DNA from 2 places in the Streptomyces sp. NPDC097129 genome. Region 2 is predicted to be linked to the other one. Evidence: riboswitches for the same ligand, from Rfam matches in the RefSeq annotation. Region 2 holds a riboswitch; the other holds the start of a gene.
The links. A riboswitch is a leader RNA that binds a small molecule or an ion and turns the genes downstream of it on or off. The one in region 2 is predicted to bind ZMP and ZTP.
Positions count from the first base shown of each region.

Region 1: linked by a shared signal. The riboswitch ahead of AC0B9F_RS22275 (glycine hydroxymethyltransferase) and the one ahead of AC0B9F_RS25335 (bifunctional 5,10-methylenetetrahydrofolate dehydrogenase/5,10-methenyltetrahydrofolate cyclohydrolase) in region 2 are both predicted to bind ZMP and ZTP.

Region 1 is NZ_JBVOQE010000007.1:352,223-356,584, forward strand. Features, by position in the region: gene AC0B9F_RS22260 (hypothetical protein) at 1-68, opposite strand, end outside; gene AC0B9F_RS22265 (hypothetical protein) at 203-553, shown strand; gene AC0B9F_RS22270 (glutathionylspermidine synthase family protein) at 557-1,741, shown strand; ZMP/ZTP riboswitch at 1,791-1,879, shown strand; gene AC0B9F_RS22275 (glycine hydroxymethyltransferase) at 1,912-3,360, shown strand; gene trpS (tryptophan--tRNA ligase) at 3,741-4,362, shown strand, end outside.
Region 2 is NZ_JBVOQE010000009.1:141,006-145,367, forward strand. Features, by position in the region: gene AC0B9F_RS25320 (S-(hydroxymethyl)mycothiol dehydrogenase) at 1-618, opposite strand, end outside; gene AC0B9F_RS25325 (hypothetical protein) at 766-1,059, opposite strand; gene AC0B9F_RS25330 (nuclear transport factor 2 family protein) at 1,237-1,602, shown strand; ZMP/ZTP riboswitch at 1,719-1,802, shown strand; gene AC0B9F_RS25335 (bifunctional 5,10-methylenetetrahydrofolate dehydrogenase/5,10-methenyltetrahydrofolate cyclohydrolase) at 1,823-2,677, shown strand; gene AC0B9F_RS25340 (glycosyltransferase) at 2,769-3,998, shown strand; gene AC0B9F_RS25345 (YncE family protein) at 4,110-4,362, shown strand, end outside.

The DNA.
Region 1 (4,362 bases), on a different contig from region 2:
CGCGCCGCGACCGCCTGCAACACCGTCGCCGTACCGAAGCAGACCGCCGCACCGAGCGCGCACACCATTCCAAAGAGCATTAAGCGACTGTAGGGGAGCGGGCAGGGGCCCTTGGACGCCGCCTCTCACCGGTCTCTAGGCTGACAGCCGGAAACGAGACATCCTTTCGACGGAGAAACAACCGCAACCACGGGGGAAAGACATGGCCGACGCACGGCGGCAACTGCGCTCCGGCACGGTGGTCCTCGGCGGGATGGGGCTGCTCGCGGCCGCCCTCACCGCCTGCTCCTCGGACCCGGACAAACGCTGCGTGGACCGCGACAGTTACAACGCCCTCAAGGGCTACAAGGTCGTCTCCGACAAGAACTGCAAGTCCGGCACGGGGACCGGCACTTGGTACTACGGCGGCAAGAAGAGCAGCGGCTGGGTCGACGGCGGCTCCTTCACCAAGCCCCGCAAGGGCGGCGGCGGTTCGGGCGGCAGCGGCGGCAGCCACGGCGACGGCGTCGACCGAGGCGGCTTCGGCGGCGGCAAGGGCAGCGGCGGCGGCTGACCCATGGAACGCCGTACCGTCGCACCCCGCCCCGGCTGGCAGCAGACCGTGGAGGCGCAGGGCCTGATCTACCCGCTCACCCGCTACCCCGACGACTCGCTGCGCCCCTACTGGGACGAGAGCGCCTACTACGTCTTCTCCCTCGACGAGGTCGAGGCACTGGAGGAGACCGTCGAGGAACTGCACCGCATGTGCCTGGCCGCCGCCGGCCACATCGTCGAGGAGGACCGCCTCGCCGACCTCGGCATCACCGACCCGCGCGTCGCCGATGCGGTCACCGAGGCCTGGCGCCGCCGCGCCGAACTGCCCTCCGTCTACGGCCGCTTCGACCTGCGCTACGACGGCACCGGCCCCGCCAAGCTGCTGGAGTACAACGCGGACACGCCCACCTCCCTGGTGGAGGCCGCGTCCCCGCAATGGTTCTGGATGCAGGACCGCTTCCCCGGCGCCGACCAGTGGAACTCCCTGCACGAACGTCTCGTCGCCGCCTGGCGCAAGCAGGCGAAGCTGCTGCCGCCGGGCAGCCCCCTGTACTTCGCGCACTCCGCCGCCGACGAACTCGGCGAGGACCTGATGACGGTCGCCTACCTCAAGGAGACCGCCGAGCAGGCCGGCCTGGACACCGACTGGATCTCCATGGAGGAGATCGGCTGGGACCCGCTGTCGGGCCGCTTCGTCGACAACCGGCTCCGTTTCATCCGCAGCGTCTTCAAGCTCTACCCCTGGGAGTGGCTCACCACCGACCGCTTCGCCGACCACGTCCTCGCCACCCTCGACAACGGCGGCGGCACCGGCTCCACCCTGTGGATCGAGCCCGCGTGGAAGATGCTGCTGAGCAACAAGGCGCTGCTGGCGATCCTGTGGGAGCTGTACCCCGGCCACCCCCACCTGCTCCCCGCCCACCTCGACGGCCCCCGCGAACTAGCCGACGGCCCCGGCTGGGTCGCCAAGCCGCTGCTCGGCCGCGAGGGCGACGGCGTCACGGTCCACGAACCGGGCACCGCACCCGCCCTGCGCGACGAACCCTGCTGCTACCAGCAGCTCGCCCCGCTCCCCGCCTTCGACGGCAACCACGTCGTCCTCGGCGCCTGGGTCGTCGAGGACGAGGCGGCCGGCCTCGGCATCCGCGAGTCCTCGGGCCTGATCACCGACGAGTACGCCCGCTTCCTGCCGCACGTGATCCTCTAGCCCGCATGGTGGACGGCCCGCAGGAGCGCCCGACGCGCCCGGTAGGCTGACAGCGGGCCGTGACTGGCGCGCTGGGATGGGACGGACCATCGGGGAGCGGCCCGGAATGACACAGTGCCGTGCGCCTGGGCCGTACCGTGAACGCTGAACGCCGACGTCCGGAGGTCCCCATGCCAGCCGAGCCTGTGTCCACCGAGTCCACCGCCTACCGCGCCGCCCTCGACGTGATCCGCGCCGTCGAGCCGCGCGTCGCCGACGCCATCGGCCAGGAAGTCGCCGACCAGCGCGAGATGCTCAAGCTGATCGCCTCCGAGAACTACGCCTCCCCGGCCACCCTGCTGGCGATGGGCAACTGGTTCAGCGACAAGTACGCCGAGGGCACCGTCGGCCGCCGCTTCTACGCCGGCTGCCGCAACGTCGACACCGTCGAGTCCCTCGCCGCCGAGCACGCCCGCGAACTGTTCGGCGCCCGGCACGCCTACGTCCAGCCGCACTCCGGCATCGACGCCAACCTGGTCGCCTTCTGGGCCGTCCTCGCCGACCGCGTCGAGGCGCCCTTCCTCCAGAAGACCGGCGCCCGCCAGGTCAACGACCTCAGCGACGCCGACTGGGCCGAGCTGCGCCAGGCCTTCGGCAACCAGCGCATGCTCGGCATGTCCCTGGACGCGGGCGGCCACCTCACGCACGGCTTCCGCCCGAACATCTCCGGAAAGATGTTCGACCAGCGTTCCTACGGCACCGACCCGGCCACCGGTCTCATCGACTACGAGGCCCTGCGCGCCCAGGCCCGCGAGTTCAAGCCGCTGATCATCGTCGCCGGCTACTCCGCGTACCCCCGCCTGGTGAACTTCCGGATCATGCGCGAGATCGCCGACGAGGTCGGCGCGACCCTCATGGTCGACATGGCGCACTTCGCCGGCCTGGTCGCGGGCAAGGTCCTCACCGGCGACTTCGACCCGGTCCCGCACGCCCAGATCGTCACCACCACCACGCACAAGTCGCTGCGCGGCCCGCGCGGCGGCATGGTCCTGTGCGACGACTCCCTCAAGGACCAGGTCGACCGCGGCTGCCCGATGGTCCTCGGCGGCCCGCTGCCGCACGTCATGGCCGCCAAGGCCGTCGCCCTCGCCGAGGCCCGGCAGCCCGCGTTCCAGGACTATGCCCAGCGGATCGTCGACAACTCCCGCGCGCTCGCCGAGGGCCTGATGCGCCGCGGCGCCACCCTGGTCACGGGCGGCACGGACAACCACCTCAACCTGATCGACGTCGCCGGCTCCTACGGCCTCACCGGCCGCCAGGCCGAGCAGGCCCTGCTCGACTCCGGCATCGTCACCAACCGCAACGCGATCCCGGCCGACCCCAACGGCGCCTGGTACACCTCCGGCATCCGCATCGGCACCCCGGCGCTGACCACCCGCGGCCTCGGCACCGCGGAGATGGACGAGGTGGCCGCCCTGATCGACCGCGTCCTGACGGCCACCGAGCCCGGCACCACCAAGTCCGGCGCCCCCTCCAAGGCGGCCCACGTCCTGGACGCGAAGATCTCCGAAGAAATCGCCCACCGCGCCACCGACCTCGTGTCCGGCTTCCCCCTCTACCCGGAAATCGACCTGGGCTGACCCTCCGGCCCCCTCCCCGACGCCGTTGCACCCGCGCGCGGCGGGGAGGGGACGGGGTGGGGGGTGTCCGCCCGCAGCGTCCGGCACCGGGCAACGGCACAGGCCCGGAAACGGGCGGCCGGACCGAGGACGGACACCCCCCCCCACCCCGGCCCCGCCTCATAGACAGGCCGTAGGCGCGACAGCAACCGGCCACCGGAGGGCAACGGGCCGCCGCAGGCATATAAGGGGCGCGGGGCTGTGTCGATATGCGGCTCCGCCGCGTGGGCGCGACCAGCCACAACGAAAGCCGCAGACGAACCACGACCCAGCGCCGCAGGCAAACGCACTCCCACCCAGCCCGTTCCCCTCCGCCCCGCCCGCTCTGCGAGAATAGGACCATGGCCTCTGATCGACCCCGCGTGCTGTCCGGCATCCAGCCCACCGCCGGCTCGTTCCACCTCGGCAACTACCTCGGCGCCGTGCGCCAGTGGGTGGCCCTCCAGGAGTCCCACGACGCGTTCTACATGGTCGTGGACCTGCACGCGATCACGGTCCCGCAGGACCCGGCGGACCTGCGCGCCAACACCCGCCTCGCCGCCGCCCAGCTCCTCGCCGCCGGCCTGGACCCGGACCGCTGCACCCTCTTCGTGCAGAGCCACGTGCCCGAGCACGCCCAGCTCGCCTGGGTCATGAACTGCCTCACCGGCTTCGGCGAGGCCTCCCGCATGACCCAGTTCAAGGACAAGTCCGCCAAGCAGGGCGCCGACCGCGCCTCCGTCGGCCTGTTCACGTACCCGGTCCTCCAGGTCGCGGACATCCTGCTGTACCAGGCGAACGAGGTGCCGGTCGGTGAGGACCAGCGCCAGCACATCGAGCTGACCCGCGACCTCGCCGAGCGCTTCAACGGCCGCTTCGGCGAGACCTTCACCGTGCCGACGCCGTACATCCTCAAGGAGACGGCGAAGATCTACGACCTCCAGGACCCGTCGATCAAGATGAGCAAGTCGGCGTCCACGCCGA
Region 2 (4,362 bases):
GCCCGCGCCGGCCAGGCGCGCGCCGGCGATCGCCGCGCCGCCGACGCCGCCGCAGCCGATCACGGCGACCGAGTCGCCGCGGGTGACCCCTTCGGTGTTGATCGCCGCGCCGATGCCGGCCATCACCCCGCAGCCGAGCAGCCCGGCGACCGCCGGGGAGACGGCCGGGTCGACCTTGGTGCACTGCCCGGCGGCGACCAGCGTCTTCTCCGCGAACGCGCCGATACCGAGGGCCGGGGAGAGCTCCTGGCCGGTGCCGGCGAGGGTCATCTTCTGCGTGGCGTTGTGCGTGGCGAAGCAGTACCAGGGCTTGCCGCGCAGACAGGCCCGGCACTGTCCGCACACCGCACGCCAGTTGAGGATCACGAAGTCGCCGGGCGCGACGTCGGTGACGCCGTCGCCGACGGACTCGACGACACCGGCGGCCTCGTGCCCGAGCAGGAAGGGGAAGTCGTCGCTGATGCCGCCCTGCTTGTAGTGCAGGTCGGTGTGGCAGACCCCGCAGGCCTGGACGCGGACCACGGCCTCTCCGGGTCCAGGATCGGGCACGACGATCGTCTCGATGCGCACCGGCTCGTCCCGGCCCGGCGCGATCACGCCGCGTACTTCCTGCGCCATGCTGCTCCATCCTTCCCTCGACGGGGCATCCGTCCCGGTTCCGACCCTACGCGTGATCAAGCGCCGGGGGACCGAGGACGGGGACAGGGGCAGGGACATGCGAAGGGGCCGCCCGTCGGGGCGGCCCCTTCGCGGGGTTCCATGGTCTCAGCCGACGGGGAGCAGGCCGGTCACCGGGGCGACCAGGTCGGTGACCTGGTGGAGTTCGTTCAGCTTGTTCAGTTCGTTGACCTGGTTCAGCCCGGCCAGCTGCTGGGAGACCCGGGGAACCTCGTCCTGGTGCTCGGCCGGGATGTCGCTCGTGGTGAGCGAGTCGAGCACGGCCATCGGGTTCAGCTGTCCGGCGTCCGGGGCGCCGGCGGCGCTGGCCGCGGGGGCGGCGAGGCCGGCGATCCCGGCGGCGAGTGCGGCGGCGGCGACGATACGACGAGTGGAGATCATGCCTTCAGCAACGGCGGGAGGTGCCCTGTGGACACGGGCACGCCGGGCAGCTCACCCGTCAGGCGCAGCGCCCGGGCTGCGCTTGCGGAGCCCGGCGGGGCGGAGGAGCCTTTGGGGTAGGTCCCGTGTGCCCGTCTCCCCTCCTCCGTCGGGCCGCGGCCTGGCAAGGAGGTCACCATGGGCAGCACGGCACACACCGGCTTCGACACGGAGACTCTGCGCAGGGGCATCGAGGACCGCACCGCCGAGGCGCTGCTGTCCCTGTACGCGGACGACGCGGAGATCCGTCTCGTGAACCGCAATGCTCAGCCCAGCAATCCGGCGGTGCTGCACGGCCGCGACGAGATCCGCGAGATGCTCGACGACGTCTACAGCCGTGACATGACGCACAAGCTGGAGCAGTGCGTGGTCCAGGGCGACCGCGCGGCCTACTGCGAGTCCTGCGAGTACCCGGACGGCAACCGCGTGCTGTCCGAGTCGATGATCACGCTGACGGACGGCAAGATCTCGCAGCAGATCATCGTCGAGGCGTGGGACGAGTAGCGAGACGAAAGCGGGCGGTCCAGGTCGGCTCATGGCCGGCCTGGACCTGTTGTGTGCGGCACCGGGGCTGTGCGCGGCACCGGGGGCGGGGGCTGCGGAGGGGCTCGGTTACCCTGGGCGCGGGCCGTGACTGGCGCTGAGGTGGAGCACCACCGGGGAGCGGCCCCATGGAGTCGATGCCGTGCGCCTGGGCGAAGTCCTACCGCTCAGGAGTCGCATCATGACCCAGGCCCGCCTCATGGACGGCACCGCGCTCGCCCGCCGCACCGTCGAGGAGACCGCCCAGCGCGCCGCCGACCTCACCGGGCGCACCGGGACGGCGCCGTGTCTCGCCACGGTGCTCGTCGGCGAGGACCCCGCCTCCGTCACCTATGTGCGGATGAAGCAGAACCGCTGCCGCAAGGCCGGCATCGACTCGCGGCACGTGGCACTGCCCGCGAACACCACGACCGAGGAGCTGGTGGCGACGGTCCGGGCGCTGTCCGCCGATCCGTCCGTGCACGGCATCCTGCTCCAGCACCCCGTGGGCGACCACATCGACGAGCGGGCCGCGTTCGAGGCGATCGCGCCGGAGAAGGACGTCGACGGCGTCACCTTCGCGTCGTTCGCGACGATGAGCTTCGGCCTGCCGGGTTTCGTGTCCTGCACACCGGGCGGGATCGTCCGGCTGCTCGACGAGTACGGCGTCGACCCGTCGGGCAAGCGGGCGGTCGTCGTGGGCCGCAGCGCGATCCTGGGCAAGCCGGTCGGGATGCTGCTGCTCGCCCGCGACGCGACCGTCACCTACTGCCACTCGCGCACCGCGGACCTGTCGGCGGCCGTGCGGGAGGCGGACATCGTCGTCGCCGCCGTGGGCCGCCCCCGGCTGATCCGCGGACAGGACGTCAAGCCGGGCGCGGTCGTGATCGACGCCGGCTACAACGAGGGCAACGTCGGCGACGTCGACTTCGGCTCTGCGGTGGAGCGGGCCTCCCTGATCACTCCGGTGCCGGGCGGGGTCGGCCCGATGACCATCGCCACGCTGCTGGAGCAGACGGTGGACGCGGCGGCCCGGCAGCTCGGGGCGTCGGTGTGACGCCGTAGCACCCGAAGTGGCCGTTTCCCGCGGGTCGTTCGTGCGGCCACCCGCTGTCGTCGTCATACTGCGCTGCGTGCGTGTGGCGATCATGACGGCGGGTTCCCGGGGCGACGCGGCCCCTTTCACCGGTCTCGGGCAGGCCCTGGCGCGGGCGGGCCACGACGTCACCCTGGTCACCCACGAGCGGTTCGCGCCGCTCGTGGCGGGCTCGGGGGTGGCCTTCCACGCGCTGCCGGTGGATCCGCGGGCCGAGCTGGAGTCGGCGCGCGGCCGTGGCCTGCACCGCAGCGCGACCGGGGTGGGCAAGCTGGTGCGCGTGGTGGGGATGGCCCGGTCGGTGGCCGGCCGTATGACCGACGCGTTGCTGGAGGCGGCCGAGGGCGCCGACGTGCTCCTCCTCGCCGCCGCGCTCGCCCCGCTGGGGCACGCCGTCGCCGAGGGCCTGGGCCGGCCGAGCCTGGGCCTTCAGCTGCAACCGATGGCCGCCACACGGGAGTTCGCGCCGCCTTTGCTCACCACCGGCTCGTGGGGTGGGGCCGCGAACCGGGTCGCGGGGCTCGGGGTGAACCTCGCCGTGGAGCACGTCTTCGCCTCCGCGGTGCCGTCCGTGCGGGCCCGGCTGGGCCTGCCCGCCGTCCGCCCGGCCGCGGCGCTGCGCGCCCGGGAGCGGCAGCGCTGGCCGGTGCTGCACGGCTTCAGCCCGCTGGTGGTGCCGCGGCCGCGGGACTGGCGGCCGGGACTCGAGATCACCGGCTACTGGTGGCCGTACGACCAGGAGCGCGAACTGCCTGGGGAGCTGCGGGAGTTCCTGGCCGCCGGGCCGCCGCCGGTGTTCGTCGGGCTGGGCAGCGCCACCGTGCCCGACCCCCGCGGCTTCAGCGCGGCCGTCGCGGGAGCGCTGCGCCGGGCGGGGCTGCGCGGGGTGATCCAGCGCGGCTGGGGCGGGCTGAGCGCCGACGGCGACGATCTGCTGCTCGTCGACGAGGTGCCGCACGCACTGCTGTTCCCCCGCATGGCGGCGGTCGTCCATCACTGCGGCGCGGGCACGACCGCGGCGGGACTGCGGGCCGGGGTGCCGGCGGTGCCGGTGCCGATCCAGTTCGACGAACGTTTCTGGGCGGCCCGGCTGGTGAGCCTGGGTGCCGCCCCGCGCGCCCTGCCGCTCGGCCGCCTCACCCCGGACGCCCTGGCCGGCGCGCTCGTGGAGGCGGTCACCGACCCGTCGTACGGGCAGCGGGCGAGGGCCCTGGGGGCGCGCATCCGCGCGGAGGACGGCACGGCGCCGGTCCTGCGGGCGCTGGAGCGGATCGCGCTCTAGGTTGCGTCCGTGCGTCCGTGGTCTTGCCGGGGCGGGCATCCGTCCTTACTTTTCAGTAAGTCTCTTGTCTGTCACGTGTGTTCGGGTCCCACCCCACCCCGAGGAGCCGTCATGCCCGCCTTCGGACCGCGAGTTGTGTGCACGGTCGCCGCCGCCCTCGCCCTCACCGCGGCCTCACCCGCCACCGCCGCCCATGCCACCGGGCTGCGGGAGGTGCTGTTCGTCGGCAACAACTGGGACGGCACCGCCGACGTCCTCGCCTCCGCCGGCGACTTCACGCGGGTCGGCCGGATCAGTGTCGTACCGGACAAGGAACAGCGGCTCGCGGAGATCAAGGCCGACCCGGTCAAGTGGGTGTACTTCA